2 regions of the Streptomyces sp. NPDC048496 genome follow, and region 2 is predicted to be linked to the other one. Evidence: riboswitches for the same ligand, from Rfam matches in the RefSeq annotation. Region 2 holds a riboswitch; the other holds the start of a gene.
The links. A riboswitch is a leader RNA that binds a small molecule or an ion and turns the genes downstream of it on or off. The one in region 2 is predicted to bind S-adenosylmethionine.
Positions count from the first base shown of each region.

Region 1 (15,143 bases), on a different contig from region 2:
GGAGAGCGGCACCATGTGGCCGGCGTACCGCTGCGCCTGCGAGGTGCGTGGCAGGCCGACACCGGCCTGGGCGTACGCCCACTGCATCAGCCCGGAGCAGTCGAATCCGGCGGGTCCGTTGGCGCCCCAGATGTACGGGAGTCCGACGGCCCGGCGGACGGCCATGACGGCGGCCGCCGCCCGGGACGACCCGGCCGGCAGATCGGCCGGGGCGGAGAACGAGGCGTCGCGGCCGGAGCGCGAGGCGCGATCGAAAGCCGCCCGGTCCGCGGCGGGCAGCGCGCCCAGCAGCTGCCGGGCCTGCCGGAGCTTGCCCTCGACGGTCCGTTTGTGCCGGGTGGCGGCTGCCTTGTTGCGCTCCAGGCCGGCAAGCGAGCGGGCAGCCTCCGCGCGGACCTGCGCGAGGCCGCGCCGGGCGTGCTGGAGTTCGTGCAGGGCGGTGGCCTGACGGGCGTTCAGCCGGTCCAGGGTGGCTACCCGGTCGAGGTAGCTGTCCGGATCGGCGGAGAGCAGCAGGGCGAGCGACGGGTCGATGCCACCGGATCGGTACTGCGCGGCGGCGGCCGAACCGAGCGCCATGCGCATCCGGTTGATTTGTTCCTGACCGCGGGCCAAGCGTTCCTGGGCCCGGTTCAGCTCGCCGCGCAGCCGGTCGGCGTTCTCCCCCGCCTTGTTGTACTGCTCGGTGGCGTGCTCGGCCTCGCTGTACAGCCGGTCGATCTCGGCCCTGGCGGTCCGGGACGTGTCCTTCGGGTCGGCGTGCGCGGCTGCCGCCCCGAGCGTGGCGGCGGTCGCCGCAGCCGCGGACAGGACTGTGACCCGGACGCTCCGGTTGACGCCGGACTGTGTGGAACGGCGATGGGACACCACAGGACGCCGCACTCCCTTCCGCTGTACGCAGACGTACGCGGCCCCCTGCCGCCCGGGACGGGCGGACCGACGGACGGGAGCCGCACAGCAGGCAGACAGTAGTCGGACGACTACGGAGCGCACGAACGACCGTGCCGGATGGGTGCAGGCCGGATACGACGGCGCCCCGCCGGTGACCTGTGGTCTCCGGCGGGGCGGGCCGTCTTGCGGGGGCGTGGGAATTCGCCCGTTCGGGCGGCGTCAGCCGACGCGCACGCCGAACTGGAAGCTGCCGATCGTGTTCATCGACTCGTAGCGGACATAGGCGCCCGGGTACGGGGCGTGCAGCACGGTGTTGTTGCCCGCGTACAGAGCCACGTGCGACGTGCTGTTGAAGAAGACGAGGTCGCCCGGCTTGAGGGCGCTGCGGCCTATTTGCACGCCGTCGTTGACCTGGGTGTACGTGACGCGGCTGATGTGGACACCGGCCTGGGCGTAGGCCCACTGGGTCAGCCCGGAGCAGTCGAAGGAATTGGGGCCGGTGCCGCCGCGGAAGTACGGCGTGCCCACCTTGCCCGCGGCGGCATTCAGGGCGGCGGCGCCGCGGGCGGAGGCGGGGACCTCGTTGCCCAGGTTGACCCGGTCGCTCGCGGCGCGGCTGGCGCGCTGGTCGGCCTGGGCCATCTTCTCGCGCTCGGCGGCGGTCAGGGTGTTGAGCAGGCGCTGCGCGTCGGCAAGCTTGCCCTGGTACTTCTTCTTGTTCTCGCCGAGCACCTTGCGGACGTCCGCGAGGTCGCTCAGCTTGTCCTGGGCCTCCTTGCGCTGCTGCGCGAGGGCCCGCTGCTTCTCCTGGATCTTCTCCAGCGACTGGGTCTGCTTGGCCGTCAACTGGTCGAGGGCCGAGGCCTCGTCGAGGAAGGTGTCCGGGTCCGAGGCGAGGAAGAGCTGCACGGACGGGTCGATGCCGCCGGAGCGGTACTGCGCGGCGGCGAGCGAACCGAGGCCGCTGCGGAGCGTGTTGAGCTCCTGCTGACCGCGGGCCACCTTGTCCTGCAGCGCGCCGACCTGCTTTTCGAGCTTCTGCTGCTGCTCCTTGGCCCCGTTGTACTTCTCGGAGGCCTTCTCCGCCTCGTGGTAGAGCTTGTCGACCTTCGCCTTGACCTCACTCTTGGTCGGCTTGGGGTCGGCGTGGGCGGCCTGAGAGGTCAGGGCCACAGCCGCGGCGGCGGTCGCGGTGAGCACGGTCACACGGGCGCGGCTCGGCTGCTTGGGACGACGGTGGGACGCCACGAAGGCGAGCTCCTTCTTCCTCAGAGCCGCCTACCGGGCTGTGGGGGATGAATCCCCGGCTCCGTGCACGTCACGGACTCGGCGGTTCCTTCGCTGCCACCCCGGATGGGTGATCAACCGTGCGAAGGTTCGAAGCCCGACCCTAGTGACCATCTTGTGATCAGTTCAAATCCTCACAAGAAAAATCTCGCCACAACAGGTACTTCTTTACTCTCATCACACAGGGCGTAGCAGCGACTTGACGGTACGTTCCCTGATTTCCGACAAGTGGCCACAAGGCGCGTCAGACGCGCGAAAGCCGCTTCAGGAGCAAGACGGACGCAACGGGCCTGGCCCCTGCCTTCGCCACGCCGTCCGCCACTTCACGGTCGGTGGAGACCACCACGACGGGCCTGCCCGGCGGTTCGGCGCGGGCGAGCTGGCGGATGAGTTCGTCGGCGGTCACGCCCGGCTTGCTGAACAGCACGCGCACCCCGCGCGGAGGTGCGAGCAGCACCGGGGCGGCCAGTTCGGCCCCGTCGAAGACACAGGTCATCTCGGCGCCCGACTGCGCGGCGAGCACCGCGAGGCCGCCCAGCAGCCGCAGCCGCTGCTTCTCCAGCGGCAGCTGCGGATAGCCGGTCTTGGTGACGTTGTAGCCGTCCACGATCAGATGCGCCTGCGGCAGCGCGAGCAACTGGTCGAGCAGGGCCGGATCGGTCTCCGAAAGAGCCCTGGTGGCAATGTCCTTGGGCGACATCGCGCCGGGCTCGACCGCGTCGACGCTGTCCGCGGGGCGGATCGAGGAGGGCGGCAGGGCCAGTTCGCGGCGCAGCCCCCGGGCCGCGTCGAGCACCGTGTCGAGGAGCAGCCGCAGCCGCATGTCCTCGACCGAACGCCCCTCCCTGGAGGCTCTGCGGCTCGCCTCGACGGACGCCTCCGCCTCGCCGAGCCGGGCCCGCAGCCGCCGGGTCTCGCTCTCGGCGGCGGAGGTCCGGGCGGCCGCCTCGGCCCGCAGGGCGTCGGCCTCGGCCTTGCCCCGGCGCACCGCGGCCTCGCCGCGCTTGACCTCGTTGAGGGCGGACCGGAGTTTGCGCTGCAGCGAATCGGCTTCCTTGCGGGCCGCGTCGAGTTCGGCGCGGAGCCGTTCGGTCTCGCTCCTCGTCTGGGTCCGGGCCTGGGCGAGCTCCTCGCGCAGCCGTTCCAGCTCGCGCCGGCCCTCCTCGTCGGCCCGCTCGGCGTCGGCGCGCTGGACCTCCTCGCCGGCGGCGGCGACCAGTTTCACCCAGCCGACCGGGCGCAGCACATAGGCGGCCGCGGCCACATCGACGGGATCGGCGGCGGCGGGCGGCGACCCGGCCTCCACGGCAGCGGCCAGCTCCGACTGGGATTCCCGGAGCCGTTCGCCGATGCGCTGTCGGAACAGGGGGGCGCTCTCCAGGGCGGCCGCCATCGCGTTCCCGGCGAACTTGGCGCGCCGGGTCGGGGTGAAGCGGGCGTACTGCCTGAGCTGGGCCGGGAGTTCGGTGACGGTCAGGCCGCCGAACGCGTCCGAGACCAGCGCGACGACGCGCCGCCGTACACCTTCGGGCAGCGGGCGGTCGAGCGCCTCGACGGCGTCGCCGGCTCCATCGGCCGGCTCGGCGCCGCTATCGGGCTGCTCCACGATCCGTCACCCCAAAAATGTCTGTCCGCACGGCCCCGTCAGGAGTCGGCACCCGGTCTGTCGACTAGTTCGATCTGGTCCACCGCGTTGCACCAGCGGCAGCGGACCGACTCGATGGTCTCACTGACCACCTCGCGTTCCTCGACGGTCGACTCACCGGCCAGGTCGAGATGGACGTATTCGACGACCTTGGAGGTGCGGGTCACGTCGAAGCGGGTGAGATTTCCGCAGAGCGTGCAGCGCCAGCGGGTCCCGTCGGTCGGCTGGGGAACCGTCGTCATCGTTGCGTCCTCTTTCGTCGAGCGTCGTGCTGCTTCCCGCACAGGATCTCGCGGTGCGCCGTCGAACTGCGGATGTCCTGCTGTAACCCTACGGCCTTGCGCATACCCATAGACACGGCGAGGCGGTCTGTCCCGTTCCGTCACCTTGCGTCATGCTCTGTGCATGATCGATCGGCGGGCCGCGAGAGACGGAGTGACCGGCAGGCTCCTGCACGCCGCCACGGCGGCCGGTGCGCAGGTGACGTATGCCCTCATCGCCCTGTGCTGCGCCGTCTTCCTGATCAGCCCGCTCTCCGGCTTCAACTCCACCTACGGCACCGCCGACACCCTGCTCGCCGCCCAGGCCGGGTACTTCGAGCGCTGGGGGGTGATCCCGAGCGAGCTGTGGGCGGGCTCCGCACAGGCCCTGCTCACCCCGCTGACCGCGCTGTTCGTGCACGGCAGCTGGCTTCATCTGCTCGGCAACATGCTCTTCCTGTACGTGTTCGGGGCGATGGCCGAGGAGCGGATGGGCCGTGCCGAATTTGCCTTCTTCTACCTCGGCTGCGGCTATCTCGCCCTGCTGGCGTACGCGACGGCGCACGCGAACTCCGACCAGACCCTCGTCGGCGCATCAGGAGCGATCTCCGCGGTGCTCGGGGCGTTCCTCTACCTGTTCCCCAGGGCGCGTGTGACCAGCCTCTTCCCGTTCCTGTTCTTCCTTCCGCTGCGCTTTCCCGCCTGGATCGTGCTGATCTTCTGGTTCGTGCTGCAGTGGATGGCGGCGCAGGGCGCGGGCAGCGGTCCCGGGGTGGCGTATCTCGCCCATGTGGTCGGCTTCGTCTGCGGCTTCCTCTACGCCTGGGGACGCTATCGCGGTGGGGCTAGAGTGAAGGCTCCAGCCACGGCCACCGAGGGAGAAAGCCAGCCGTGATCACCGCGATCGTGCTCATCAAAACCAGCGTGGACCGGATTCCGGAGATCGCCGAGGCCATCGCCGCGCTGGACAATGTCAGCGAGGTCTTCTCGGTCACCGGTACGTACGACCTGATCGCCATGGTCCGGGTGGCCAGGCACGACGACCTCGCGGACGTCATCCCCGGCCGGATCAGCAAGATCCCGGGTGTCGAGGGCACCGACACCCATGTCGCGTTCCGTACGTACTCGCAGCACGACCTGGAGGCGGCCTTCGCCATCGGTCTCGACGCGTAGGTTCGCGTCGGACTTCGGCCGGGGACGGGCGGCACTGCCCGTCCCCGGCCGAAGTCCGACGGGCCCGTCAGATCTGCGCTGCGCCCCGGTCCGGGACACAGCGGCCGCCCTCGGTGCGATACGCCCACCGGGCACCCTTGCTCACCAGCTCCTTGACCGCGCGGACGAAGCGCTCGATGTGCTCGTCCGGCGTACCGGCGCCGAAACTGACCCGGATCGCGTTCAGCAAGGGGGTCCCCCCGGTCGAGTCCGTTCGAGACCGGGGGAGCTCGCCCGGCTCGGCCTCCGGCGCACCGCACTCGCCCGGGTCCTGCGGGCCGCTGCCCAGCAGGGTGCGGACCAGCGGGTGGGCGCAGAACAGTCCGTCGCGTACCCCGATGCCGTATTCGGCGGAGAGCGCCGCGGCGAAGTGCGAGCTGTTCCAGCCCGCCACCACGAAGGAGATGACGCCGACCCGCGGGGCGTCGTCGCCGAACAGCGACAGCACCTTGACCTGGGGGACCTCGGCGAGGCCTTCGCGGACCCGGGTGACGAGCTGCTGCTCACGGGCGACGAGCCGGTCGAAGCCGGCCTCGGTGAGCGCCCTGCAGGCGGAAGCGATGGAGTGGACGCCGATGACGTTGGGCGAACCGGCCTCGTGGCGGGCGGCGGTCGAGTGCCACTCGACGTCCACTCCGCCGTCGGTGCGCCGGGCGACCTTCCGCGAGGCGCCGCCACCGGCGAGGTACGGCTCGGCGTCCTGCAGCCAGTCGGCGCGGCCCGCGAGGACACCGGAGCCGAACGGCGCGTACAGCTTGTGTCCGGAGAAGGCGACCCAGTCGACGTCGAGCCCGGCGATGTCCACCGGGTGGTGCGGGGCGAGTTGCGCGGCGTCGAGCACGATCCGCGCGCCGTGCGCGTGGGCGGCGGCGGCCAGCTCCTTCACCGGCCACAGCTCACCGGTGACATTGGATGCGCCGGTGACGCAGACCAGCGCCGGACCCAGGGGGCCTCCCTTGCTCGAACGGAGTTGAGAGTTTGGGGAAAGGTCGCGGTCGGCGAGCGCCCGCTCCAGCGTCTCGACGGCCTCGGCCGGGGTGCGCGGGGCGTTGAGGTAGGTGACGCGGGCGTCGCGCCAGGGCAGCAGCGAGGCGTGGTGCTCGGTCTCGAACACGAAGACCTGGCAGTCGGCGGGGATCACCGCGGCGAGCAGGTTCAGCGAGTCGGTCGTCGACCGGGTGAAGATCACCTGGTCTCCCTCGGGGCGGCAGCCGAGGAACTCCGCGACGGTCCTGCGGCTGTTCTCGAAGAGGTCCGTGGAAAGCTGCGAGAGGTAGCCGGCGCCGCGGTGGACGCTGCCGTAGTACGGGGCGTACGCGGCGACGTCGTCCCACACGCGCTGCAGGGCCGGGGCGCTGGCCGCGTAGTCGAGGGCGGCGTACGTGACTTCACCACCGGTCACCAGAGGAACGGTCACATCCCGCCCCAGAACGGGCAGCGGTGTACAAATGGACTGATCGGCGGCAGCGGTACAGACAGACATGGCGAACTCCCGTAACAGGCAGGCGAATTCACTGCGCCGGCGGACACGCGGCAGCGCAGGAAGAAGAAAAGGGTGCGCGGAGAAGGGCCTTGGGCCCTATCGCATTCGCTTGCTCACAAGAGGCTCCTTGAGGACCAGGACCCCAGGGATGTGACATTCAGAGATGTCGAGGGGTCCGCGCTTGCCGCAGACCTCGCTGCCTGCGGCCTGGTCTTCACCCGGGGCACCCCGCCACGGACGGAGGGTTGCCGGACAGCGGGCCGGGGCCGTAGTCGCTGTCACTCATGACCTGACGAGCATCCTGCCATACGTGCGCCGACGTGCAAGGCGCGGTCCAAGATCTGGACTGCGCCCTGTGCCACATTTCCGTACGGTCAGGTGTTGCTGACCGCCACCCAGCGCTCCAGCGCCGCCCGCGCCGCACCCGAGTCGATGGATTCGGCGGCCTTCGCCATTCCGGCGGCGAGCTGCTCGTTCAGCGTGCCCTCGCCCGGGTCCAGCGCCACCAGCGCCGCCGCCGAGTTGAGCAGCACCGCTTCGCGTACCGGACCGGTCTCGCCGGCCAGCAGTCGGCGGGCCACCTCGGCGTTGTACGACGCGTCGGCGCCCCGCAGCGCCTCGACGGGGACCAGCTGCAGACCGACGTCGCGGGGGTCGAACGCCTCCTCGCGCACCTCTCCGTCGCGGACCACCCAGACGCGGGAGGTCGCCGTGGTCGTCAGCTCGTCCAGACCGTCGTCGCCGCGGAAGACGAGCGCGGAGTTGCCACGCGCCGCGAGCACGCCCGCGACGATGGGAGCCATCTTCGGATCGGCGACACCGACGGCCTGGGAGCGCACCTGCGCCGGGTTGGTGAGCGGCCCGAGGATGTTGAACGTGGTCTGCGCGCCGAGCTCCTTGCGGGCCTTCGCCGCGTACCGCAGGGCGGGGTGGAACTTCACGGCGAAGCAGAAGGTGATGCCGGCTTCCTCCGCCACCGCGACGACACGCTGCGGGGTCAGCTCCAGGTTGACGCCCAGCTTCTCCAGGACGTCGGAGGCGCCGCTGGCCGAGGAGGAGGCCCGGTTGCCGTGCTTGACGACCTTGGCGCCCGTGCCTGCGACGACGATCGCGGACATCGTGGAGATGTTGACCGTCTTGGCGAGGTCGCCGCCGGTGCCGACGATGTCGACCGTGCGGCCCGGCACGTGGATCGTGGTGGCGTGCTCGTACATCGCGCGGACGAGTCCGGTGACCTCGTCGACGGTCTCGCCCTTGGCCCGGAGGGCGACGACGAAACCGGCGATCTGCACGTCGGTCGCCTCGCCGCTCATGATGCTGTCCATCGCCCACGCAGTGTCGTCGGCGGTCAGGTCCTCGCCACGCAGCAGCGGGTTCAGCACGCCCGGCCAGGAACGAGCCGCCACGCTGTCGCCGCCGACCGGGGTCACAACGTTCATGGTCCGCTCCTGGGGTCCACAGCCGAAAGGGGATGCACCCCACCCTATCGAGCCCCACGGACAGCGAAGAGCCCCGTCCATCGAATGGACGGGGCTCCCGCTGTGGCGATCAGTTCAGGTGATCAGTGGTGGCCGTGGCCGCTGGTGATCTCCTTGTACTCCTCGACGGTGGGCTTTTCGATCTGGTGGTGCTCGCCGAAGTAGCCCTTGCTGAGCTTGGCCCGCAGCTTCTGCATCGCGGGCACCTTGCGCTCGACACCGTTCTCGTCGACCGTCGGGCCGATCTCGACCGGCTTGTACTGCTCGTGCGCGGTGAGCGTGTGCAGCTGCTCGGGACCGAGCGGCTCGTGGATCTCGACGAACTCACCGTGCGGCAGGCGCTTGATGATGCCGGATTCGCGTCCGTGCAGCACCTTCTCCTTGTCCCGGCGCTGAAGGCCGAGGCAGATCCGCTTCGTCACGATGAACGCGAGGACCGGCCCCACGAAGATGAAGATCCGGACGAACCACGAGATGGCGTTCAGCGAGAGGTGGAAGTGCGTGGCCCAGAGGTCGTTGCCACCGCCGATGAAGACGATGACGTATTCGGTGATCCAGGCGACGCCGAAGGCCGTCCGGGTCGGGGCGTTGCGCGGGCGGTCCAGGATGTGGTGCTCGCGCTTGTCCCCGGTGATCCAGGACTCGACGAACGGGTAGACCGCGATGATCGCGAGCACCAGTCCGAAGAGCATCAGCGGGATGAACACGCCCAGGACGAGCGTGTGACCCCAGAGGTTGATCTCCCAGCCCGGCATCACTCGGATCAGACCCTCGGCGAAGCCCATGTACCAGTCGGGCTGGGCGCCGGTGGACACCTGGTCCGGGCGGTACGGGCCGATGGCCCAGATCGGGTTGATCGAGGCGATGCCCGCGATCACGGCGATGATACCGAAGACCAGGAAGAAGAAGCCTCCGGCCTTCGCCATGTACACCGGCAGCAGCGGCATGCCGACGACGTTCTTGTTCGTCCGGCCGGGACCCGCGAACTGCGTGTGCTTGTGGTAGAAGACCAGGATCAGGTGCGCCACCAGCAGGCCGAGCATGATGCCCGGCAGCAGCAGGATGTGGACCGAGTAGAACCGGCCGACGAAGTCGTGACCGGGGAACTCTCCGCCGAACAGGAACATCGAGAGATACGTGCCGACGATCGGCGTCGACAGGATCGCGCCCTGGGTGAAGCGGACACCCGTACCGGAGAGCAGGTCGTCCGGGAGCGAGTAGCCGGTGAAGCCGGTGAACATACCCAGCACGAACAGCAGGAAGCCGAACAGCCAGTTGATCTCACGCGGCTTGCGGAACGCACCCGTGAAGAAGACGCGCATCATGTGCACGAACATGCCGGCCAGGAAGATCAGCGCGGCCCAGTGGTGGATCTGGCGGACCAGGAGACCACCGCGGACGTCGAAGCTGATGTCCAGCGTCGAGGCGTAGGCCTCGGACATCCGGATGCCCTGCATCGGCTCGTACGAGCCGTGGTACACGACTTCGTTCATGCTCGGGTGGAAGAACAGCGTCAGATACACACCCGTGAGGATGATGATGATGAAGCTGTAGAGGGCGATCTCACCGAGCATGAAGGACCAGTGGTCCGGGAAGATCTTGCGCATGTTGGACTTGGCCAGGGAGTAGATCCCGAGCCGGCCGTCCGCCCAGTCGGCCACCCGCTCACCGGCGGGCGCCTTGCGCTTCGTGTCGGTCACAGTACTCATCCGCGCTCCCAGAAGGCAGGACCGACGGGCTCTTCGAAGTCACCGAGCGCTTCGAGGTTGCCCTCGGCGTTCACACCGATCCGCAGCTGCGGAAGGGCGTGACCGGCCGGACCGAAGATGACGCGGGCGCCGTCGGAGAGGTCGAAGGTGGACTGGTGGCACGGGCAGAGCACGTGGTGCGTCTGCTGCTCGTACAGGCTGATCGGGCAGCCGACGTGGGTGCAGATCTTCGAGAAGGCCACGATGCCCTCGTGGGCCCACTCGCGCTCGCGCTTGTCCTTGATGTTCTCCGGCTGGATACGGATGATCATCAGCGCGGCCTTGGCGATCTGGTTCTGGAAGTCCTCCGCGTCCTCGTTCAGGCCCTCGGGCATGGCGAAGGTCAGCGAACCGACGGCGACGTCCTCGGGACGCAGCGGCAGCATCGTGTTCATGTTGATGAGCTGCTTGCCCTTGGCCCACAGGGTGTTGCGGAGCTTCTTCTCCGGCAGCGGACCGAGGTCGCGCAGCAGCATCACACCGGAGAGCGGCACCAGGGCCAGCGCACCGAACATGGTGTTGCGGATCAGCTTGCGCCGGCCGAGCGCGGACTCCTCGGCACCGGCCGCGAAGTCGGCGAGAACCTTCGCCTTGACCTCGGGCTCGGCCGAGATGGCGTGGCGGTCGTCGGCCACCTCCACGTCGGACATCAGCGTGCGCGCCCAGTGGACGGCGCCCGCTCCGATCGCGAAGAGGGCCACGCCCAGGGTCAGACCCAGGGAGAAGTTGAGCGCGCTCACGTGACCGAACGGCCAGATGTACACGATCCTGTCGACCGGGAAGATGACGTACGAGGCGATGAAGCCGACCGTCGCCACCATGGACAGCAGGAACAGGAGCGCGACCGTGCGCTCCGACCGCTTCGCGGCCCGTTCGTCGATGTCCTGGATGCGCGGCCTGTGGGCCGGCAGCCCCGGGTCTGCGAACGGGTCGTCCGCGACCTCTACCGCGGTGTGCGCGGTGCCCTGCTCAGTCGGCAGGTTCTCTTCTGGAATCTCTTGGCTACTCATGACTTCTTGGCCTTAGCGGTGTGGGCCGCGACCCAAACGGCAACTGCGATCAGTGCGCCGAGACCGAAGATCCAGGCGAACAGACCCTCGCTGACCGGACCGAGCCCGCCCAGCTCGAGGCCACCAGGGTTCTCGGACTCGGCGCTGTTCACGGTCTTGATGTACGCGATGATGTCCCGCTTCTGCTGCGAGGGCATCGTCGTGTCGGGGAAGGACGGCATGCTCTGCGGGCCGGTCTGCATGGCCTCGTACACGTGCTTCGGCTCCACGCCCCCAAGGCTGGGCGCGTACTTGCCCTTCGACAGCGCACCGCCCTGGCCGGTGAAGTTGTGGCACTGCGCACAGTTGGTACGGAACAGCTCGCCACCCTTGGCGATGTCCGCACCCTCAGGGCTGACCTGGTCCTTGGTCGGCACGATCGGGCCGGCGCCGAGCGACGCGACGTACGCCGCGAGCTGGTCGATCTCGGCCTGGGTGTAGATGACCTTCTTCTTCGGTACCTGGGCACCCGGCTGCTGCGCCGGCATACGGCCGGTGCCGACCTGGAAGTCGACGGCGGCGGAGCCCACGCCGACCAGGCTCGGCCCGTCGGTGGTGCCCTGACCGCCGGTTCCGTGGCAGCTGGCGCAACCGACGGAGTACAGCTTCTTGCCCTCATCAATGGCGAGGGACTGGGCGGTGTCGTCGGCCTGCGCCTTACTCGCGGGCGCAAACGCGGCGTACAGCCCCCCAGTGGCCGCCAGCGCGAGGAGTAGTACGACGACCGCCGCCAACGGATGGCGTCGTCGTGCGGAGAGCTTTTTCACGGATTACCCCGGTGTCAGGATCTTCTGCGTCGATGCTGGATGTGGTTCGGGTTCGAGCCCGGTTACTTGATCATGTAGATCGTGGCGAAGAGGCCGATCCACACGACATCGACGAAGTGCCAGTAATAGGACACGACGATGGCAGCGGTCGCCTGTTCGTGGGTGAACCTCTTGGCTGCGTATGTCCTGCCCAGAACGAGCAGGAAGGCGATGAGACCGCCTGTCACATGCAGACCGTGGAAGCCGGTGGTCAGGTAGAACACCGAGCCGTACGGGTCGGAGGACAGCGAGAGGCCGTCCTTCTTCACCAGCTCGGTGTACTCGAGGACCTGGCCTCCGATGAAGATCGCACCCATCACGAAAGTGATCACGAACCAGGCACGGAGCTTCTTCACATCGCCCCGCTCCGCGGCGAAGACGCCGAGCTGGCAGGTGAGGGAGGAGAGCACCAGGATCGTGGTGTTCGTCGCCGAGAACGGGAAGTTCAGGGCCGAAGCCATTTCCTTCCAGTGGTCGGGTCCCATCACCGATCGCAGGGTGAAGTACATCGCGAAGAGGGCCGCGAAGAACATCAGCTCGGAACTCAACCAGATGATGGTTCCGACGCTGGTGAGGTTCGGTCGATTGACCGACGGGTGCGCGTGCCCGGTTTCTACTGTCGTTGCTGTCGCCACGACCGACATTATGTCGGTCGCTTATCCCGCCCTCACTCCGGGGGGTGCCGTTCGGTGTGTCAGCAGGGTGTGTCCTCCCCGAACGGCCCATCGAATCGGCGTCATTACCGGTGCTGACAGGCTGTCCGTCGGAGTACGATCCGCGCATCGGTTCATGCCCCGAGAGCCCCGAAGACACAGATGTCACGGAGGAACAATGCAGCCGACCGCCACGGTCCTGGTCTACAGCGACGACGCCAACACCCGTGAGCAGGTGAGGCTGGCCGCCGGTCGGAGGCCTGCGGCGGACGTGCCACCGCTGGAGTTCGTGGAGTGCGCCACCCTGCCCGCCGTCCTGACCGCTCTGGAGAACGGTGGCATCGACGCGTGCGTGCTGGACGGCGAGACGGCCCCGGCGGGCGGCATGGGCGTCTGCCGGCAGATCAAGGACGAGGTCTTCCGCTGTCCGCCGGTGCTCCTGCTGATGGGGCGCCCTCAGGACGCCTGGCTGGCCACCTGGAGCCGCGCGGACGCCGCGGTGACCCTTCCGGTCGAGCCGGTCGAGTTCGCGGACGCCCTGGCCGCTCTGCTGCGCAACAGGCTCTGCGCAAACACCTGACCGACCCGGATGCCGCCGCGGCGGCATCCGCGGCTCTTCATGTCCCACCGAGGGGCAGCGCACTCCCCTGGCCGGTCAGACCTCGGGGCGCAGGCGCGCCGCCTGGATCGTGTCCGAGCGGTCCGGCGTGGTGTTGTTCTGCAGGGCGCTGCCCTTCTGCCAGTTGGCCCAGGACAGGTTCCAGTCGCCGTAGCCGTTGTCGAACGGTGTCATCGTCGCGCCCTGGCTGCCGACGACCTTGACGATGTCCCCCTCGCGCACGGTGTTGAAGAACCACGCGGCCTCGCTGGTGCTCATGCCCGTGCAGCCGTGGCTGACGTTCGCGAGCCCCTGTGAGCCGACGGACCAGGGGGCCGCGTGCACGTATTCGCCGCTCCAGGTGACGCGGGTCGCGTAGTAGACCTGCAGGTCGTACGAGTCGGATGAGCCTTCCGCGATGCCGATCGTCTCGCCGCGCATGCGTACGGAGTACTCCTTGCTCAGCACGACCTTGACGCCGTTGCGGGTGTCGAAGCCGGGCCTGCCGGTGGTCACCGGAATGGTCTTGATCACTCGTCCGTTGCGCTTGACCGTCATGGTGTGCGCGGAGGCGTCGGTGATGGCCTCTATGCGGTCGCCGGTAGTGATCTTCAACGCCTTCGCGGGAGCCCCGTACAGCGTCTTGGTGACCTTGATGCCCGCCATGGTGCTGGTGGCCTCGATGGTGGCCCTGGCGGGCCAGTACTCCTGCGGGCGGTAGTGCAGGGTCTTGTCGTCGACCCAGTACCAGGAGCCCAGCACGGAGGGCGTGGACCGGACCTTCAGGGAGCGTTCCACGGTGGCCCTGGCGGCCTTGCCCCTGACCGGAGCGCTGAGTACCGCCGTAAGGGGCTGTCCGACGCCGTAGGTGCCCTTCTGCGGGCCGAAGGCGACCTTCAGGAACTTCTTCGCCGGGGCCGTCTCGAAAGCGAGCGTACGGGCACCCGGGGTGCCGTCGTCGTCCTCGACACTGACCTTGACGGTGTATCGGGTGCCCGCGGCGAGCGGGACGGTGGAGTGCCAGCGGCTCCCGTCGGCGGCGAGCTCACCCGCGAGATGGTGTCCGGCCGCGTCCACGGCCGTCACGTCCGTGATCCGGCCGTCGTCACCCGTGACGGTGACTTCGAGGGGCTTGTCCGGATCAGCCTTCTTGTCACCCTCCGGGGTGTTGAAGGAGATCTCGTCCGCCGCGTCGTACGGCTGCGCGGACAGCGGATGACCATCGGGCCCACCACAGGCGGTCGCCCCTGCAACCAGGGTCACGACCAGCAGTGTGCAGCTCGCTACGGGTCGGAGGCGCGGCGTGAGGTTCATGAACCCACGCTAAGAAGATTCATCAGTTTCAGCGCGCCGGATGACTGCAAACGGGGGACCCGTACTTCTCGTGGAGGAGAAGTGCGGGCCCCCCGTCAGGTGGAGCGGTGTCACCGGTGGAGCGGTGTCACTGGGTGCGGTTCTCACCGCGGTAGTACTCGAAGACCCAGCCGAACAAGCCGATCATGATGACCGGGACCGAGAAGTAGAGCAGCCACCATCCGAAGATGATTCCCAGGAAGGCGAGGGAGCCACCGATGGCCAGTGACAGCGGCTGCCAGCTGTGCGGGGAGAAGAACCCCACCTCGCCGGCCTCGTCCGCGACATCGGCTTCCTTGTTGTCCTGAGCCATCGCGTCGACGCGCTGCGCCGTGAAGGCCAGGTAGAAGCCGATCATGACGCTCAGACCGAAGCCCAGGACGAGCGCGGTGGTACCGGCCGGCTCCTTCGACCACACGCCATAGGTGATTGCCATGGCGAGGATGAAGACGCTCAGCCAGAGGAACATCTTGCCCTGGATCTTCACTTGCCGGCCTCCTTGCCACCAGCGAGGGCCTTCTCACCCTCGGAGTGGTGCTCCAGCTGTTCGAGCGCCGAGATCTCCGGGTGGTGCAGATCGAACGCCGGGGATTCGGAGCGGATCCGCGGCAGCGTGAGGAAGTTGTGCCGCGGCGGCGGGCAGGAGGTCGCCCACTCCAGCGAACGGCCGTAGCCCCACG
Region 1 is NZ_JBICXB010000037.1:9,588-24,730, reverse strand. Features, by position in the region: gene ACGFSA_RS26525 (NlpC/P60 family protein) at 1-870, opposite strand, end outside; gene ACGFSA_RS26520 (NlpC/P60 family protein) at 1,111-2,139, opposite strand; gene ACGFSA_RS26515 (NYN domain-containing protein) at 2,423-3,784, opposite strand; gene ACGFSA_RS26510 (hypothetical protein) at 3,823-4,065, opposite strand; gene ACGFSA_RS26505 (rhomboid family intramembrane serine protease) at 4,229-4,978, shown strand; gene ACGFSA_RS26500 (Lrp/AsnC family transcriptional regulator) at 4,975-5,256, shown strand; gene ACGFSA_RS26495 (aminotransferase class V-fold PLP-dependent enzyme) at 5,324-6,778, opposite strand; SAM riboswitch class IV at 6,951-7,068, opposite strand; gene trpD (anthranilate phosphoribosyltransferase) at 7,153-8,217, opposite strand; gene ACGFSA_RS26485 (cytochrome bc complex cytochrome b subunit) at 8,340-9,965, opposite strand; gene ACGFSA_RS26480 (Rieske 2Fe-2S domain-containing protein) at 9,962-11,014, opposite strand; gene ACGFSA_RS26475 (c-type cytochrome) at 11,011-11,820, opposite strand; gene ACGFSA_RS26470 (heme-copper oxidase subunit III) at 11,883-12,503, opposite strand; gene ACGFSA_RS26465 (hypothetical protein) at 12,691-13,092, shown strand; gene ACGFSA_RS26460 (Ig-like domain-containing protein) at 13,168-14,424, opposite strand; gene ACGFSA_RS26455 (cytochrome c oxidase subunit 4) at 14,552-14,950, opposite strand; gene ctaD (cytochrome c oxidase subunit I) at 14,947-15,143, opposite strand, start outside.
Region 1: linked by a shared signal. The riboswitch ahead of ACGFSA_RS26495 (aminotransferase class V-fold PLP-dependent enzyme) and the one ahead of thrC (threonine synthase) in region 2 are both predicted to bind S-adenosylmethionine.

Region 2 (15,143 bases):
TCGCATCGGGCCAGGGGACCAGCCGGGTCCTAGGACTCCGGCCCGATGAGGTCGCACCGTCACGGCACAATGCGACGAGGCGCGACTCCGCGCAACGTCACAGATTTGCGTTCAAGAAAAGGAAGGACCTCTTCCGGAGGTCGCTCGGCCCCCTTCATCACTCGGTCCCCTTCATCACTCGGTCCCCTTCATCACTCGGTCCCCTTCATCATCTGTTGTGACTTGACTCACAGAGGGCAATATTTGTTGACCCTGTGTACCGGGTGCACAGCTCACTGTGATTCAGTGGCCGTGACACTGCGAACAAGTACGTCGATATGAAACCTGGAGTGCTGTCGAGGTCTCGGGGAGTGCGAGCAATGGAGGCCGAGTCGGAGCCGTACGTTCGTCTAGCGACGATGCGGCAGCTGCATCAGGCCGTCGCCGATCTCAACACGGCGCGGAGCCTGGCCGACACACTGCAGACCGTGGCCGACGGAATCGTCGCCGGTCTCGGGTACGGGCTGGCCTGCGTCAACCTCGTCCGCCCCGACGGCGACCTCGTCGTCGCCGCGTTCGCGGGCAACTCCGCCGCCGAAGCGCTGATCACCGGCCGCGTCGGCTCGCGCGCCTCCTGGGAGCGCAGGCTCTCCATGGGTGAGTGCTGGGACGATCTCTGTTTCATACCGCACACCGACGGCTGGGTCCTCCTCGACGACGACGTACCGCAGTGGCACACCGAAGGTCCCGAGCCCCGCTTCGAGGACGAGTGGCATCCGGAGGACCGGCTCTACGCCCCGATGTACGCGTCCGGCGGCGGCCGGGACCTCCTCGGCGTGATATCCGTCGACCGCCCGCGCAACGGCCGCCGCCCCGGAGCCTGGGGTCGCGAGGCCCTGCAGATGTACGCGTCCCAGTCGGCCATTGCGATCAGCAACGCCCGGCTCCGAGCAAACATGCAGCGTGCCCTGGTCCGGCTCGAACGGGAGCAGCAGGCGCTGCGGGCCAGCGAGGAATCCTTCCGCCAGGCCTTCGAGTACGCCCCCAGCGGTATGGCCATCGCCGAGATGGGCGGGGACCAGCACGGCCGGCTGCTGCGCACCAACGACGCACTGTGCCGGCTCCTCAGCCGCCCCGCCTCCGTCCTGCGCCGCTACTCCTTCGCCGACCTCGTGCACCCCGAGGACGTCGGCACCCTGCTGCGTACGTCCGCCGAGGGCGGCCGCGCCGAGCTGCGGCTCGGGCGCCGGGACGGCACCTACCTCTGGGTCTCGCTGCGCAACTCCGTCGTCGCGGACACCGCCGACGGCCCCCGCTTCCTCCTCACCCATGTGGAGGACATCGAGGAGCGCAAGCGCCATGAGCTGCACCTCGCGCACCGCGCCTCGCACGACGCGCTCACCGGCCTGCCCAACAGCGCCGAGCTGCGCGCCCGGCTCGGCGCCCGGCTCTGCGAGCGCCCGCACTCTGCGGCGACCACCGCCGTGGAGGCGCTGGACGCGGCGTACGGCGACGTCGAGGACATGGATGCCCGGACGCACGGCTTCCGGGCCGACGGCTTCGAGGCGGACGCGGTGGCGGGCGGCGGCCCGTACGACCACCATGTGCACGCGGTGGCGCCCGACAGCGAGCAGGACGACGGGACGAAGGGGCTCGCGGTCCTCTTCTGCGACCTCGACGGTTTCAAGTCCATCAACGACCGCTTCGGGCACCACACCGGCGATGCCGTCCTGATCGAGGTCGCCCGGCGGCTCACCACCTGCGTGCGCGACGGCGACACCGTCGCCCGGCTCGGCGGTGACGAATTCGTCGTCCTCGCGGACGGGCTCGGTGCCGCGGACGCCGCAGACCTGGCTGTACGGTTGCGCAACGCCATCATTCCCCCCATTCGGGTGGATGGCCGTGCGGTGCGGGTCGGGGCGAGTTTCGGGATCGGCTGGGCCGGCTGCGGCATGACCGCCGAAGAGGTGCTGCGCTCCGCCGACCAGCGGATGTATGTGGAGAAGCGGTCGCGGTCCAAGGTTCACCGCAGGGCCGGCTGACGTTCACGGCAGGTCCGTTCCCGCACCCCACCCCGGTTCCGGTACGGCACCCCGAAGGCCGGCGGCAATTCTTGGTGTGCTCCGTTCGAGGTAGGCTCGGCCGGTCGGCGACGGCTGGCGATATTCGGCGACGGCTGGCGACATGGTGAGGAGTGACCCAGGGATGACGGCCGGGAACAACGGCGCAAGCACACCCGAGGACGACGATCCGTTCGGCTACCTGTACGAGGACGGACAGGCGTCCGGCGCCCAGTCGCCACGGCAGGGCGGCTACGGCTATCCGGGTCCTGCCGCGCAGCCCGGCGTGCCCAGGACCTCGTACAACCAGGTGCGGACGGTCGGCGAGCGCCAGTACGGGCAGCCGGTGCCGCAGCAGCCGTACGGCGGGCCGCAGCAGGCGCAGTACGGCGGGCCGAACGCGCAGTACGCCGCCCCGGAGGCGTACCCCGGCGGCGGTCCCACCGCGCAGGTCCCAGTGCAGGGCGGCGGCCGCAGCGGCGGTTCCGGCAGCGGCGGTCCGAACACCAAGGGCCTGCTGATCGGTGCGATCGCGGTCGTCGCGGTCGTCCTCGTCGGCATCGGCGTCGCGATGATCACGAACGACAGCAAGGGCAGCAACAAGAAGGACGAGGCTGCCACCTCGGCCGGTCCCGCCGGTCAGGTCGAGGAGTCCCCGAAGCCGAAGCAGTCCGAGACGTCCTCCGAGGCCCCGGCGGAGCTGCCGAAGCAGGACGCCGCGACGCTGAAGCTCGGCGGCACGGCCGCGCTCGACAACTCGGTCGCGGGCGCGAAGGGCGCGAACGGCCAGTACATCAATCTGAACGAGGTCGGCAGGTCCGCGACCTGGTCGGTCGACGTGCCGGAGGCCGGCGAGTACACGCTCTACGTGACGTACGGCGTGCCGGGCAAGGACGCCACGACCTCGCTCACCGTCAACTCCGAGAGCCCCCGGTCCATCAACATGAAGAACTTCGCGAATGCCCCGGAGGGCGACCTGTCGAAGGGCTGGACGAGGACGTACGCCTACGTCAACCTCAACAAGGGTCCGAACACGCTGATGATCTCGTGCAACGAGGGCGACCAGTGCGACGCCAACCTGGACCAGCTGTCGTTGAAGGCCGGTCACCAGACACGCTGAACCCCGAACGCGGTCCGGCCCCACCACCCGACGAGGGCGGTGGGGCCGGTTTCGTCCGTGCCGGGCGGGTCAGCCCATCAGGCTCAGGAACCCCGCCACCGTCGTGACCATCGCCTCGCGGCCCGGGACGAGGTACTTGCGCGGGTCGACGCCCGTCGGGTTCTCGGCCAGGTACGCGCGCACCGCGCCGGTGAACGCCGTGTTCAGCGCCGTACCCACGTTGATCTTGCGCATGCCGGAGGCGACCGCCTGGCGGATCTCCTCGTCCGGGACGCCGCTGGAGCCGTGCAGCACCAGCGGGACCGGGACCGCGTCGCGCAGCCGGCCGATCAGGGCGTGGTCCAGGGCTGCGGTGCGCTCCGTCATCGCGTGCGAGGAGCCGACCGCGACGGCCAGTGCGTCGACGCCGGTCGCCGCGACGTAGGCGGCGGCCTCCGCCGGGTCGGTGCGGACACCGGGGGCGTGGGCGTCGAGCGGGGCCTCGCCCTCCTTGCCGCCGACCTTGCCGAGCTCCGCCTCGATCCAGATCCCGCGCTCGTGGCCCCAGGCGACCGCGTCGGCCGTGGCCCGTACGTTCTCCTCGTAGGTCAGCTTCGAGGCGTCGAACATCACCGAGCCGAAGCCCTCGTCGTGCGCCTGGTGCAGCAGTTCCACGGACTCGACGTGGTCGAGGTGGAGCGCGAGCGGCGCGTGGGAGGCGCGGGCGACGGCGGCGGTCGCGGCGGCGATGGCGGAGAGCCGACCGCCGTGGAACTTCACGGCGTTCTCGGAGATCTGCAGGATGGCGGGTGCCCCGGCGCGTTCCGCGCCCGCGGCGATGGCCTCCGCGTGCTCCAGTGTGATGACGTTGAAGGCGGCGACTGAGCGTCCGTCGGCCTGGGCGGCCGAGACGAGTTCACCGGTGCTGACGAGCGGCATGATGCCCCCTGAGACTTCGTGTGGTGCGGGATGATCCGGACGGTGCCGGGCGCGCGATGCGAGCTGGTTCCGCGCCGCTCAGACCGTCGGTGCTTGTTCCTCGACGCCGACGCGCGGCAGCAGCTCCTCGTACGCCGCCCGGTCGAACTCCCCGGCCGCGGGTGCCAGCACTGTCGCCGTCGACAGTGCCACCGCCCTGCGCAGCCGGTCCGGCCAGCTCAGCCCCTCGACGAGACCGGACAGCAGCCCGGCCACCGCGGAGTCGCCCGCTCCAGTGGGGTTGCCCGCGACCCGGTCCGGCGGCGCCGCCCGCCAGGTTCCCTCGGGTGTGACGGCGAGCATGCCGTCCGCGCCGAGCGAGGCGATCACGCCGTGCGCGCCCCGGCGGCGGGCGTCATGGGTGGCGCGCAGCGGGTCGCGGGAACCGGTGAGCTGGGCGAGCTCGTCGGCGTTCGGCTTGATCAGGTCGGGGCGGGCGGCTATGCCCCGGCGCAGCGGTTCGCCGCTGGTGTCGAGGAGAACGGGGACCTCGGCGGCGCGGGCGATGCGGACCAGTTCGGCGTAGGCGCCGACGTGGACGCCGGGCGGCAGGCTGCCGCAGAGTGCGACCGTGTCCGCGCCGGCGAGGAGCTTCTCGTACGTGGCGAGGAAGGTGGTCCACTCGTCGGCGCTGACGAGTGGACCGGGTTCGTTGAGCTGGGTGGTGTCGCCGGTGGACGCGTCGACGACCGCGATGGTGCGGCGGGTGTTCCCGGCGACGGGGACGAGCGCGTCGCGCGGCGGGAGATCCGCCAGGAGCTCGCGGAGTGCGGCTCCGGTGGCGCCTCCGGCGAAGCCGGTGACCACGGTCTCGTGGCCGAGTGCGGAGAGCACCCGGGCGACGTTGAGCCCTTTGCCGCCGGGGCGTTCGGATATGTCACCGACGCGGTGGCTGGTGTGCGGGACCAGCGCCGGTACGCCGTACGTCAGGTCGAGTGCCGTGTTCAGTGTGACCGTGAGGATCACCTCGGTCACCCCTTCGATCCGTGCCGGAGCGCGGATCTCTTGCCAGAACGCGCCTTCCCTGCTGTTGACAGAGCGATCATGCCAAAGAGGCAGCGGTCGGCCCAGAGCTCCGGGCCAACCGCTGTCTCTTCGTTACGAATTCGGCCCACTGTCAAGAATGGCTGAAATCACCCGAGTTCGGGCTCAATAACCCATTCGCCCTTGCGCATGACGCCCTTGAGCGCGAAGTCCGCGTCCAGGACCACCAGGTCCGCGTCCTTGCCCGGCTCCAGAGAGCCGACCTTGTCGTACACGCCGAGCAGCCGTGCCGGGTTGGCGGAGATGGACCGCACGACGTCCTCGACCGGGATCCGGTCGAGCGTGACGGCCCGGCGGAACGCGGTGTCCAGGGTGAGCGTGGAACCCGCGATCGAGTCGCCCTCGACGAGCCGGGCGACGCCGTCCTTGACCTCGACGGCGAGCGGACCCAGCTGGTACTGGCCGTCACCGAACCCGGCCGCGTCCATCGCGTCCGTGATCAGCGCGACACGGGCGGCGCCCGCGTGGTGGTACGCCAACTGCAGGGCGGCCGGGTGCAGATGCGTACCGTCGTTGATCAGCTCGACGGTGATCCGCTCGTCCTCCAGGAGGGCGGCGATCGGACCGGGATCGCGGTGGGCGAACGGCGGCATCGCGTTGAACAGGTGGGTGGCGACGGTGGCGCCCGCGTCGATCGCCTCGACGGTCTGCTCGTACGTCGCGTCGGTGTGCCCGATCGCGGCGATCACGCCGTGCTCGGCGAGCAGCCGCACCGACTCGATGCCGCCCGGCAGTTCGGTGGCGAGCGTGAACATCTTCGCGGTGCCGCGCGCCGCGTCCATCAGCTTGCGGACCTCGGCCGGGTCCGGGTGGCGCAGCAGCGTCTCGCTGTGCGCGCCCTTGCGGCACGGCGAGATGAACGGGCCCTCGAAGTGGATCCCGGCCAGGTCGCCCTGCTCGACCAGCTCGGAGAGGATGCCGGCCCGCTCGGCGAGGAAGTCCATCTCGCCGGTGACGGTGGAGGCGACCAGGGTGGTGGTGCCGTGCTCGCGGTGGGTGCGGACGCCGGTGAGGACCTCGTCCACCGTGCCGGAGGTGAAGGACGCGCCGCCACCGCCGTGGTTGTGCATGTCGACGAAGCCGGGGACGACCCAGTGGCCGGTCAGATCGATGGTCCGGGCACCCTCCGCCGGACTCCCGGTGATCCGGGTGCCCTCGACGGTCACCCGGCCGTTCTCGACGGTCCCGGTGGGAAGAACCACCCGGGCCCCGGCGAGAACCGTGCTGTCTGCGCGTCCGGCCATCAGGCGGTTACCTCCGTGGAGAGAAGATCCCAGGCGAGCAGCCCTGCACCCAGGCATCCGGCGGTGTCCCCGAGGGCTGCCGGGACGATGTCGGGCAGCTTCTGGAACGTGACACGTTCCTCGACGGCCGCACGGAGTGGTACGAACAAGGTTTCCCCCGCCTCGGCGAGACCGCCACCGATGATGAGCATGCGGGGATCCAGCAGGGTCAGCGCGGTGACCAGCCCGGCGGCGAGCGCGTCGACCGCGTTCTGCCACACCCGTACGGCCGCGGGGTCGCCCGATTCGACGGCCTTCGCGCAGTCCGCGGCGTCGGCCTCCGGGTCCCCCGACGCGGCGGCCCAGGCGCGGCTGACGGCGGAGGCGGACGCGAGGGTCTCCAGGCAGCCGCGCTGTCCGCACCCGCAGTCCGGCCCGTCCGGCCGGACCACGACGTGCCCGATCTCGCCCGCGTACCCGTGCGCGCCCGCCTCGATGGTGCCCGTGATACCGATGGCCCCGGCGATGCCGGTACCGAGCGGGACGAACAGGAAGCGGTCGGCGCCCTTGCCCGCGCCGATCCTGCCCTCGGCGAGGCCGCCGGTCCTGACGTCGTGGCCGAGCGCGACGGGTACGCCGCCGAGCCGTTCGCCGAGCAGGGTGCGCATGGGGACGTCGCGCCAGCCCAGGTTCGAGGCGTAGACCGCGATCCCGTTCTCCGCGTCGATGATGCCGGGCACGGCGACACCGGCCGCGACGGCGCTCTCGCCGAAGTGTTCCTCCCCGTGGGCGCGCAGTTCCGCGGCGAAGGCGAGGATCGACTCCACGACGGCGTCGGGTCCGCGCTCCCTGCCGGTCGCGCGCCGAGCCTCGTGCAGCAGGGTGCCGTCGGCCCCGACCAGTGCGGCCTTCATTCCGGTGCCGCCCACATCGAGGGCGATGACGTGTTTCACGGGAGACAGTTTCGCCCGAGGACCCCCAATAGGTCTAGTCCACTAATGCTGTTTGTTGAGGACCCATACAAAAGTGTGGCAAAGCCCCGGAGCGTGCCTTCGACCAGGCCTTCTGCCGAGCTCAGGTGGCGGGCGATATGTTGGCTCATATGACCGCCCCCGACGACGGCTCCGCCGAAGCGGAGCCCCCTGCCGACAGCCCCGCCGGCCACCCTGGCGCCGGGCTCTCCGACCGGGAGCGTGCGGTCCTGGCCGTGGAACGGCGCTCGTGGCCCGGCCCGGGGGCGAAGGAGCGGGAGATCCGGGAGGGCCTGGGCATCTCGCCGACGCGCTACTACCAGCTGCTCAACGCGCTCCTGGACAACCGGCGGGCACTGGAGGAGGACCCGGTGACGGTGAACCGGCTGCGACGGATCCGGGACGCTCGGCGGGGGCGGCGCTGACATTGCGGCAGCGCCGTACGTCCAGGGACTTCCGTTCGGATCAGGCCGGATCAGGGAGCGGGGGTCCGGGGCGCCCCGGTTCCGGGAAGGGGCGGGCAGGGGAACAGGCCGGCCGCGGTCGCCGGCCGTAGCCGCACCGCACCACCCCCGATACCCTCGACCCATGGGCAGCACTCCGGAACAGCCTCTGCCGACCCCGACCACCCCGGCCGGCCGCGAAGGCCTCGCCGCTCTCCTCGCCCGCCCCGACCACGCGGTCGTCGCACTCGATTTCGACGGCACCCTCGCCGAGATCGTCCCGGACCCGGAACAGGCCCGCGCCCGCCCCGGCGCCGTACCGGCCCTGGCCGCCCTCGCCCCGAAGGTCGCCTCCGTCGCCGTGATCACCGGCCGTCCGGCCGACGTCGCGGTCCGGCACGGCGGCTTCGCCGGGGTCCCCGGCCTCGACCACCTGGTCGTTCTCGGCCATTACGGCGCCGAACGCTGGGACGCCGTCTCCGGTACCGTCCACGCCCCCGCCCCGCACCCGGGCGTCGCCGCGGTCCGCGCCGAACTCCCCGGCCTCCTCGAACGGTTCGACTCGTGGCGCGGTACCTGGATCGAGGAGAAGGGCCGGGCGCTCGCCGTCCACACCCGTCGCGCCGCCGACCCGCAGGCCGCGTTCGACGCGCTGCGCGGCCCGCTCGGCGCGCTCGCCGCCCGGCACGGACTGATCGTCGAACCGGGCCGTCTCGTGCTGGAGTTGCGCCCGCCGGGCATGGACAAGGGCATGGCGCTCACACAGTACGTACGGGAGTTGGACGCCGAGTCCGTTCTGTACGCGGGTGACGACCTGGGCGACCTCGCCGCGTACGCCGCCGTGGAGAAGCTCCGCACCGAGGGCCCCGACGGCATCCCGGGCCTGCTGGTCTGCAGCGGCAGCGCCGAAGTGCCCGAACTGGCCGAGCGGGCCGATCTGTTGTTGAACGGTCCGGGAGCCGTCGTGGAGTTCCTCTCGGCCTTGGCGCGCTGTCTCCGGTCGGATCCCACCGAGGTGTGACGGGCCGCGTCACTCCTGCCGGAGCGCGTCCAGCTGGTCCAGGAACCACTGCTGCGGCGGCAGCGCCACCGCCGCCGCGGCCAGCCGCTCCGTGCGCGCGGCCCGTTCGTCGTCCGCCATCGTCAACGCCTCGTGCAGTGCCGCCGCCGTCGCGGACACGTCGTACGGGTTCACCACGACCGCGTCGCCGCCCAGTTCCTCGTACGCCCCCGCCTCCCGCGACAGCACCAGCGCGCAGCCCGCGTCGGAGACCACCGGGACCTCCTTGGCGACGAGGTTCATGCCGTCGCGGATCGGGTTGACGAGCGCCACGTCCGCCAGCCGGTACGCTCCCAGCGAGCGTGCGAAGTCGTCGTGCACATGGAGCAGGACCGGGGTCCAGTCGGCGGTCCCGTACGTCGAGTTGATCTCCTCCGCGACCCGCTGCACCTCCGCGGTGTACTCCCGGTACACCGCCAGGTCCTGCCGCGACGGATACGCGAACGCCATATGAACCACCCGTTCGCGCCACTCCGGACGTGTGTTGAGCAGCTCCCGGTAGGCGAACAGGCCACGCACGATGTTCTTGGAGAGTTCCGTCCGGTCCACCCGCACGATCGTCTTCCGACCGGTGCCGCCCACCTGCTCCCGCAGTGTCGCCATCCGCTCGTCCACGTCCTTCTCGTGCGCGCGCCGGCACAGGAAGTCCGCGTCCGCCCCCAGACCGTGCACCCCGATCCTCGTCCGGCCGGTGCCGCCCAGGACCTCCGTGCAGCAGCCGATGAACGCGTCCGCCCAGCGCCGGGTCAGGAAGGCCGCCCGGTCCGCGCCCAGGATGCCGTGCAGCAGCTGCTCGGCGATGTCGTCGGGGAGCAGGCGGAAGTAGTCGACGGGCGCCCACGGAGTGTGCGAGAAGTGGCCGATCCGAAGGTCGGGGCGGAGTTCGCGGAGCATGCCGGGGACCAGCGCCAGGTGGTAGTCCTGCACCAGCACCGCCGCGCCCTCGCCCGCCTCCTCGGCGAGCGCCTCGGCGAAGGCCCGGTTGTACGTCTCGAACGACGCCCACTGCCGCCGGAACTCCGCGTCGAAAACCGGTTCCAGCGGCGTTTGGTACAGCATGTGGTGGACGAACCAGAGCACCGAGTTCGCGATGCCGTTGTACGCGTCCGCGTGGACCTCCGCGTCGATGTCGAGCATCCGAACGCCCTGCTCACCGACCCCGCGCCGGACCGCCTCCCGGTCCCCGTCACCGAGCGCGGCGCACACCCACAGTTTGTCCTTGACGGCGCTCAGCCCGGAGACGAGCCCGCCGCCGCCGCGCTTGGCGTCGAGCGATCCGTCGGTGGTGAGGGTGTACGACACCGGGCCGCGGTTGGACGCGACAAGGACCTGGGCAGCGGACTGGGCTTCGTGCTCGGAGACCATGTTGCGGAATCTAGCCCGATCACGAACCGCCCAAACGTGCGAAGTCAGGCCACCTCAGGCCGCGCGGCGCGAAACGTACTCCGTGATCTCGCACATCGGGGGCCGCTCCTCCGTGTCCACCGGATGGGTGCGCGGTACGAAGCCGTCCTCGCCCCGCTCGAACTGGGTCAGGGCCGGACGTACCAAGTGACCCCGGGACAGCCGGAGCTGAGCGGTTCGATAGATCGCCGCAGCCATCCGTCCCAGCGCCTGGCCGTCCTGGTGGCGGTGTCTGCGCACCCCCACATCGACCTGTGCCAGCGCGTCCAGCCCGACGGTGTGCAGGGCGTCCACCAGGAGGCCGAGTTCCACTCCGTAACCGACAGGAAACGGCAGCCGCTCCAGCAGTGAGCGCCGCACCGCGTACTCGCCGCCGAGCGGCTGGACGAAGCCGGCCAGCCGCGGCCAGTGCAGATTGAGCAGCGGGCGGGCCACCAGTTCCGTGACGCGACCGCCCTGACCCGCGGTGTCGCCCAGGGGGCGGTCGTACATCGCCTTGACGAACTGCACCTCGGGGTCGGTGAGCAGCGGGCCGACGATGCCGGAGACGAACTGCGCGGAGAAGTCCCTCAGGTCGGCGTCTATGAAGCAGACGATGTCACCGGTGGTGACCAGGAGCGAGCGCCACAGGACCTCGCCCTTGCCGGGGAGCGCGGGTATGCGCGGGAGTATCGCGTCGCGGTGCACCACCCGGGCGCCCGCCTTCCGGGCGACTTCCGCCGTGCCGTCCGTCGAGCCGGAGTCGATCACCAGCAGCTCGTCGACCAGCGGCACCTTCTCCATCAGCTCGACCCGGATCGTCTCGACGATGGCGCCGACCGTCGCCTCCTCGTTCAGGGCGGGCAGCACCACGCTCACGCTCCCGCGCCGCGGATCCCGGCTCTTGGCGGCGACGAGCCGGTCCAGCGGGCGGTCGGCTGCCGACCAGGAACGCCCGGCCAGCCAGCGTTCGACCTCTTCCAGCACGGTCGATACTCCCTGTATGTGATCCATCTCGCGGTTCGGACGACTGCCTCAACCGTCCGGGGCTTCGGTTACAGTCTTGAACAACGCGGACGACCGTCGCATGTCGGGGTCGTCCGCCAACAAATGCCTGGGTCGGTGATCCAGTGCCAAAGCGCTCATCCAGAGGGACTGAGGGAACGGCCCGTTGAAGTCCCGGCAACCCTCCCGCCGACCGCGAGGTCAGGTGGGGAAGGTGCCAATTCCGTCTCGTGGCGAAATGCGCCGCGAGGAAGATGAGGAGAAAGGGCCTCGCCAGCATGGCTGTGCAGACTGTTGCAGTAAGCACCGATTCTTCCACCGGCGCCGTCGACCTCGGCCCCGCAGCGGCGCTCTCCTGCCGCGAGTGCGGAGAGCGTTTCGAGCTCGGTCCCCTTTTCGCCTGCGCGTCCTGTTTCGGGCCGCTCGAAGTGGCGTACGACCTGCCGGGCGACTCCCCGGACGAGCTGAAGAAGCGCATCGAGGCCGGACCGGACAACATCTGGCGCTACGCGCCGCTGCTGCCCGTCCCCGCCGATGTCGCGGACAAGCCCAACATCAACCCCGGCTTCACCAAGCTGGTCAAGGCCGACAACCTCGCCCGTGAGCTGGGCGTCACCGGCGGTCTGTACGTCAAGGACGACTCCGGCAACCCGACGCACTCCTTCAAGGACCGCGTCGTCGCGATCGCCGTGGAGGCCGCCCGCGCCTTCGGTTTCACCACTCTCTCCTGCTCCTCCACCGGCAACCTCGCCGGTGCGGTGGGCGCGGCCGCCGCCCGGGCCGGATTCCGGTCCTGCGTGTTCATCCCGCACGACCTGGAGCAGGGCAAGGTCGTCATGGCCGCGGTGTACGGCGGTGAACTGGTCGGCATCGAGGGCAACTACGACGACGTCAACCGCTTCTGCTCGGAGCTCATCGGCGACCCGCTCGGTGAGGGCTGGGGCTTCGTCAACGTCAACCTGCGCCCGTACTACGGCGAGGGTTCCAAGACGCTCGCGTACGAGATCTGCGAGCAGCTCGGCTGGCAGCTGCCCGACCAGCTCGTCATCCCGATCGCGTCCGGCTCGCAGCTCACGAAGATCGACAAGGGTCTTCAGGAGCTGATCAAGCTCGGTCTCGTCGAGGACAAGCCGTACAAGATCTTCGGTGCCCAGGCCGAGGGCTGCTCCCCGGTCTCCACGGCCTTCAAGGCCGGTCACGACGTCGTGCGCCCGCAGAAGCCGAACACGATCGCCAAGTCCCTGGCGATCGGCAATCCGGCCGACGGTCCGTACGTCCTGGACATCGCCCGCCGCACCGGCGGCGCGGTCGAGGACGTCGACGACGAGCAGATCGTCGACGCGATCAAGCTGCTGGCCCGCACCGAGGGCATCTTCGCCGAGACGGCGGGCGGGGTGACGGTCGGTGTGACGAGGAAGCTGATCGAGGCGGGTCTGCTGGACCCGACGCTCACCACGGTCGTCCTGAACACCGGTGACGGCCTGAAGACGCTGGACGCGGTCGCCCCGACGACCGGCCCGACCGCGACCATCCGGCCCAGCCTGGACGCGTTCCGCGACGCCGGCCTCGCCAACAGCTGACCCGATCACCCGAGACATGAGGAAGGCACCCGGATGAGCGTCAAGGTCCGTATTCCCACCATCCTGCGCACCTACACGGGCGGCCAGGCCGAGGTCCCGGCCGAGGGCTCGACCCTCTCCCAGGTCATCGAGTCGCTGGAGCAGAACCACCCGGGCATCGCCGCGCGTGTCCTGGACGACCAGGGCAAGCTCCGCCGCTTCGTGAACGTGTACGTCAACGACGACGACGTGCGCTTCGAGGGCGGCCTGGAGACGGCCACCCCGGACGGGGCGGGCATCTCCATCATCCCGGCGGTCGCGGGCGGCTGCTGACCCGTAGTCAGCCCTGCGGCCGGCTTCGCAGCGTTACCGGAATTGCCCCCTCTGCAAGCTAAGCGGAGGGGGCAATTCTGCATGGTTGAGCGCGGTAGAGTGGGGAAGTCCCCTCCGCTGCCCGTGCCGACCGCATATGAGAATGCGCCCGCCCACGACAAGATGCAGCCAAAGTGTTCCAACTCCTTGCGCCGTAAGTGGCCTTTGTCCGGCCCGACTTGCCCTGGAATCACATAAATTCCTCATCTTCGGGCGTTCGGTGCTGCCCAGATTTCTCGTCCGATTGACCTGTTGCAGAGGGCAGTTGGGCAGATACATTCGGCCGCGGTCGACGCGTTCCGGCGCACGCACCCTCTCCTGTCGGAGGGTGAGTTCTGACCCGGGTCCGCGAAGTGCGGTCCTGTGCAAGGGCCAGTAATAGGGGAGTTAGGCATGGCTCAGGGCACCGTCAAGTGGTTCAACGCGGAGAAGGGGTACGGCTTCATCGCGGTCGACGGTGGTGCGGATGTTTTCGTCCACTACAGCGCGATCCAGATGGACGGGTACCGCACCCTCGAAGAGGGTCAGCGAGTTGAATTCGAAATCTCGCAGGGCCAGAAGGGGCCGCAGGCGGACATGGTCAAGCTCGCCGTCGGCTGAGCTCGGCGCGGTCGGCCAACGACACTACTCACGCACGAAGGGCCCGTACCTCCCCCAAGGGGTACGGGCCCTTCGTGCGTCCTGGAGTCCGCCTGTGACCGCGCCGCCGCTGCCCGGCGCGGTCCACGAACTCGAAGGGGCGCTTGCACTCGAAGGGGTCGAGTGCTAATCATTGGGCGTTAGCACTCTGACGTTGAGAGTGACAGAAGGACCGGGTCGGTGAGGCCCGCAGGCCCGGCGGGGCAAGGAACCGTCAGGCACGCAGGCCGTCCGTCGCGGGCGCCACACGGTCCGGAGCAATCCACCCCTGTCCGGGAGGACCACTTCACATGGCCAAGATCATCGCGTTCGACGAGGAAGCGCGGCGCGGCCTCGAGCGCGGGATGAACCAGCTCGCCGACGCCGTCAAGGTGACCCTCGGCCCCAAGGGCCGGAACGTCGTCCTTGAGAAGAAGTGGGGCGCACCCACGATCACCAACGATGGTGTCTCCATCGCCAAGGAGATCGAGCTCGAGGACCCGTACGAGAAGATCGGCGCAGAGCTGGTCAAGGAAGTCGCCAAGAAGACGGACGACGTCGCCGGCGACGGTACGACCACCGCCACCGTTCTCGCCCAGGCACTCGTCCGTGAGGGCCTCCGCAACGTCGCCGCGGGTGCGAACCCGATGGCCCTCAAGCGGGGCATCGAGAAGGCCGTCGAGGCCGTCTCCGCCGCTCTGCTGGAGCAGGCCAAGGACGTGGAGACCAAGGAGCAGATCGCTTCCACGGCCTCCATCTCCGCCGCCGACACCCAGATCGGCGAGCTCATCGCCGAGGCGATGGACAAGGTCGGCAAGGAAGGCGTCATCACCGTCGAGGAGTCCCAGACCTTCGGTCTGGAGCTGGAGCTCACCGAGGGTATGCGCTTCGACAAGGGCTACATCTCGGCGTACTTCGCCACCGACATGGAGCGCATGGAGTCGTCCCTGGACGACCCGTACATCCTGATCGTCAACTCCAAGGTCAGCAACGTGAAGGACCTCCTTCCGCTGCTGGAGAAGGTCATGCAGTCCGGCAAGCCGCTGCTGATCATCGCCGAGGACGTCGAGGGCGAGGCCCTGTCGACCCTGGTCGTCAACAAGATCCGTGGCACCTTCAAGTCCGTCGCCGTCAAGGCTCCGGGCTTCGGTGACCGCCGCAAGGCCATGCTCGGCGACATCGCCATCCTCACCGGTGGCACCGTCATCTCCGAGGAGGTCGGTCTCAAGCTGGAGAACGCCGGCCTGGACCTGCTGGGCCGTGCCCGCAAGGTCGTCATCACCAAGGACGAGACGACGATCGTCGACGGCGCCGGTGACACCGACCAGGTTCAGGGTCGCGTCAACCAG
Region 2 is NZ_JBICXB010000007.1:122,546-137,688, forward strand. Features, by position in the region: gene cdgB (diguanylate cyclase CdgB) at 360-2,021, shown strand; gene ACGFSA_RS10445 (carbohydrate-binding protein) at 2,185-3,159, shown strand; gene ACGFSA_RS10450 (ketose-bisphosphate aldolase) at 3,229-4,077, opposite strand; gene ACGFSA_RS10455 (1-phosphofructokinase family hexose kinase) at 4,156-5,082, opposite strand; gene nagA (N-acetylglucosamine-6-phosphate deacetylase) at 5,250-6,404, opposite strand; gene ACGFSA_RS10465 (ROK family protein) at 6,404-7,336, opposite strand; gene ACGFSA_RS10470 (DUF3263 domain-containing protein) at 7,486-7,779, shown strand; gene otsB (trehalose-phosphatase) at 7,943-8,818, shown strand; gene ACGFSA_RS10480 (trehalose-6-phosphate synthase) at 8,828-10,222, opposite strand; gene ACGFSA_RS10485 (glucosyl-3-phosphoglycerate synthase) at 10,277-11,227, opposite strand; SAM riboswitch class I at 11,380-11,506, shown strand; gene thrC (threonine synthase) at 11,524-12,825, shown strand; gene ACGFSA_RS10495 (MoaD/ThiS family protein) at 12,859-13,137, shown strand; gene ACGFSA_RS10500 (cold-shock protein) at 13,570-13,776, shown strand; gene groL (chaperonin GroEL) at 14,106-15,143, shown strand, end outside.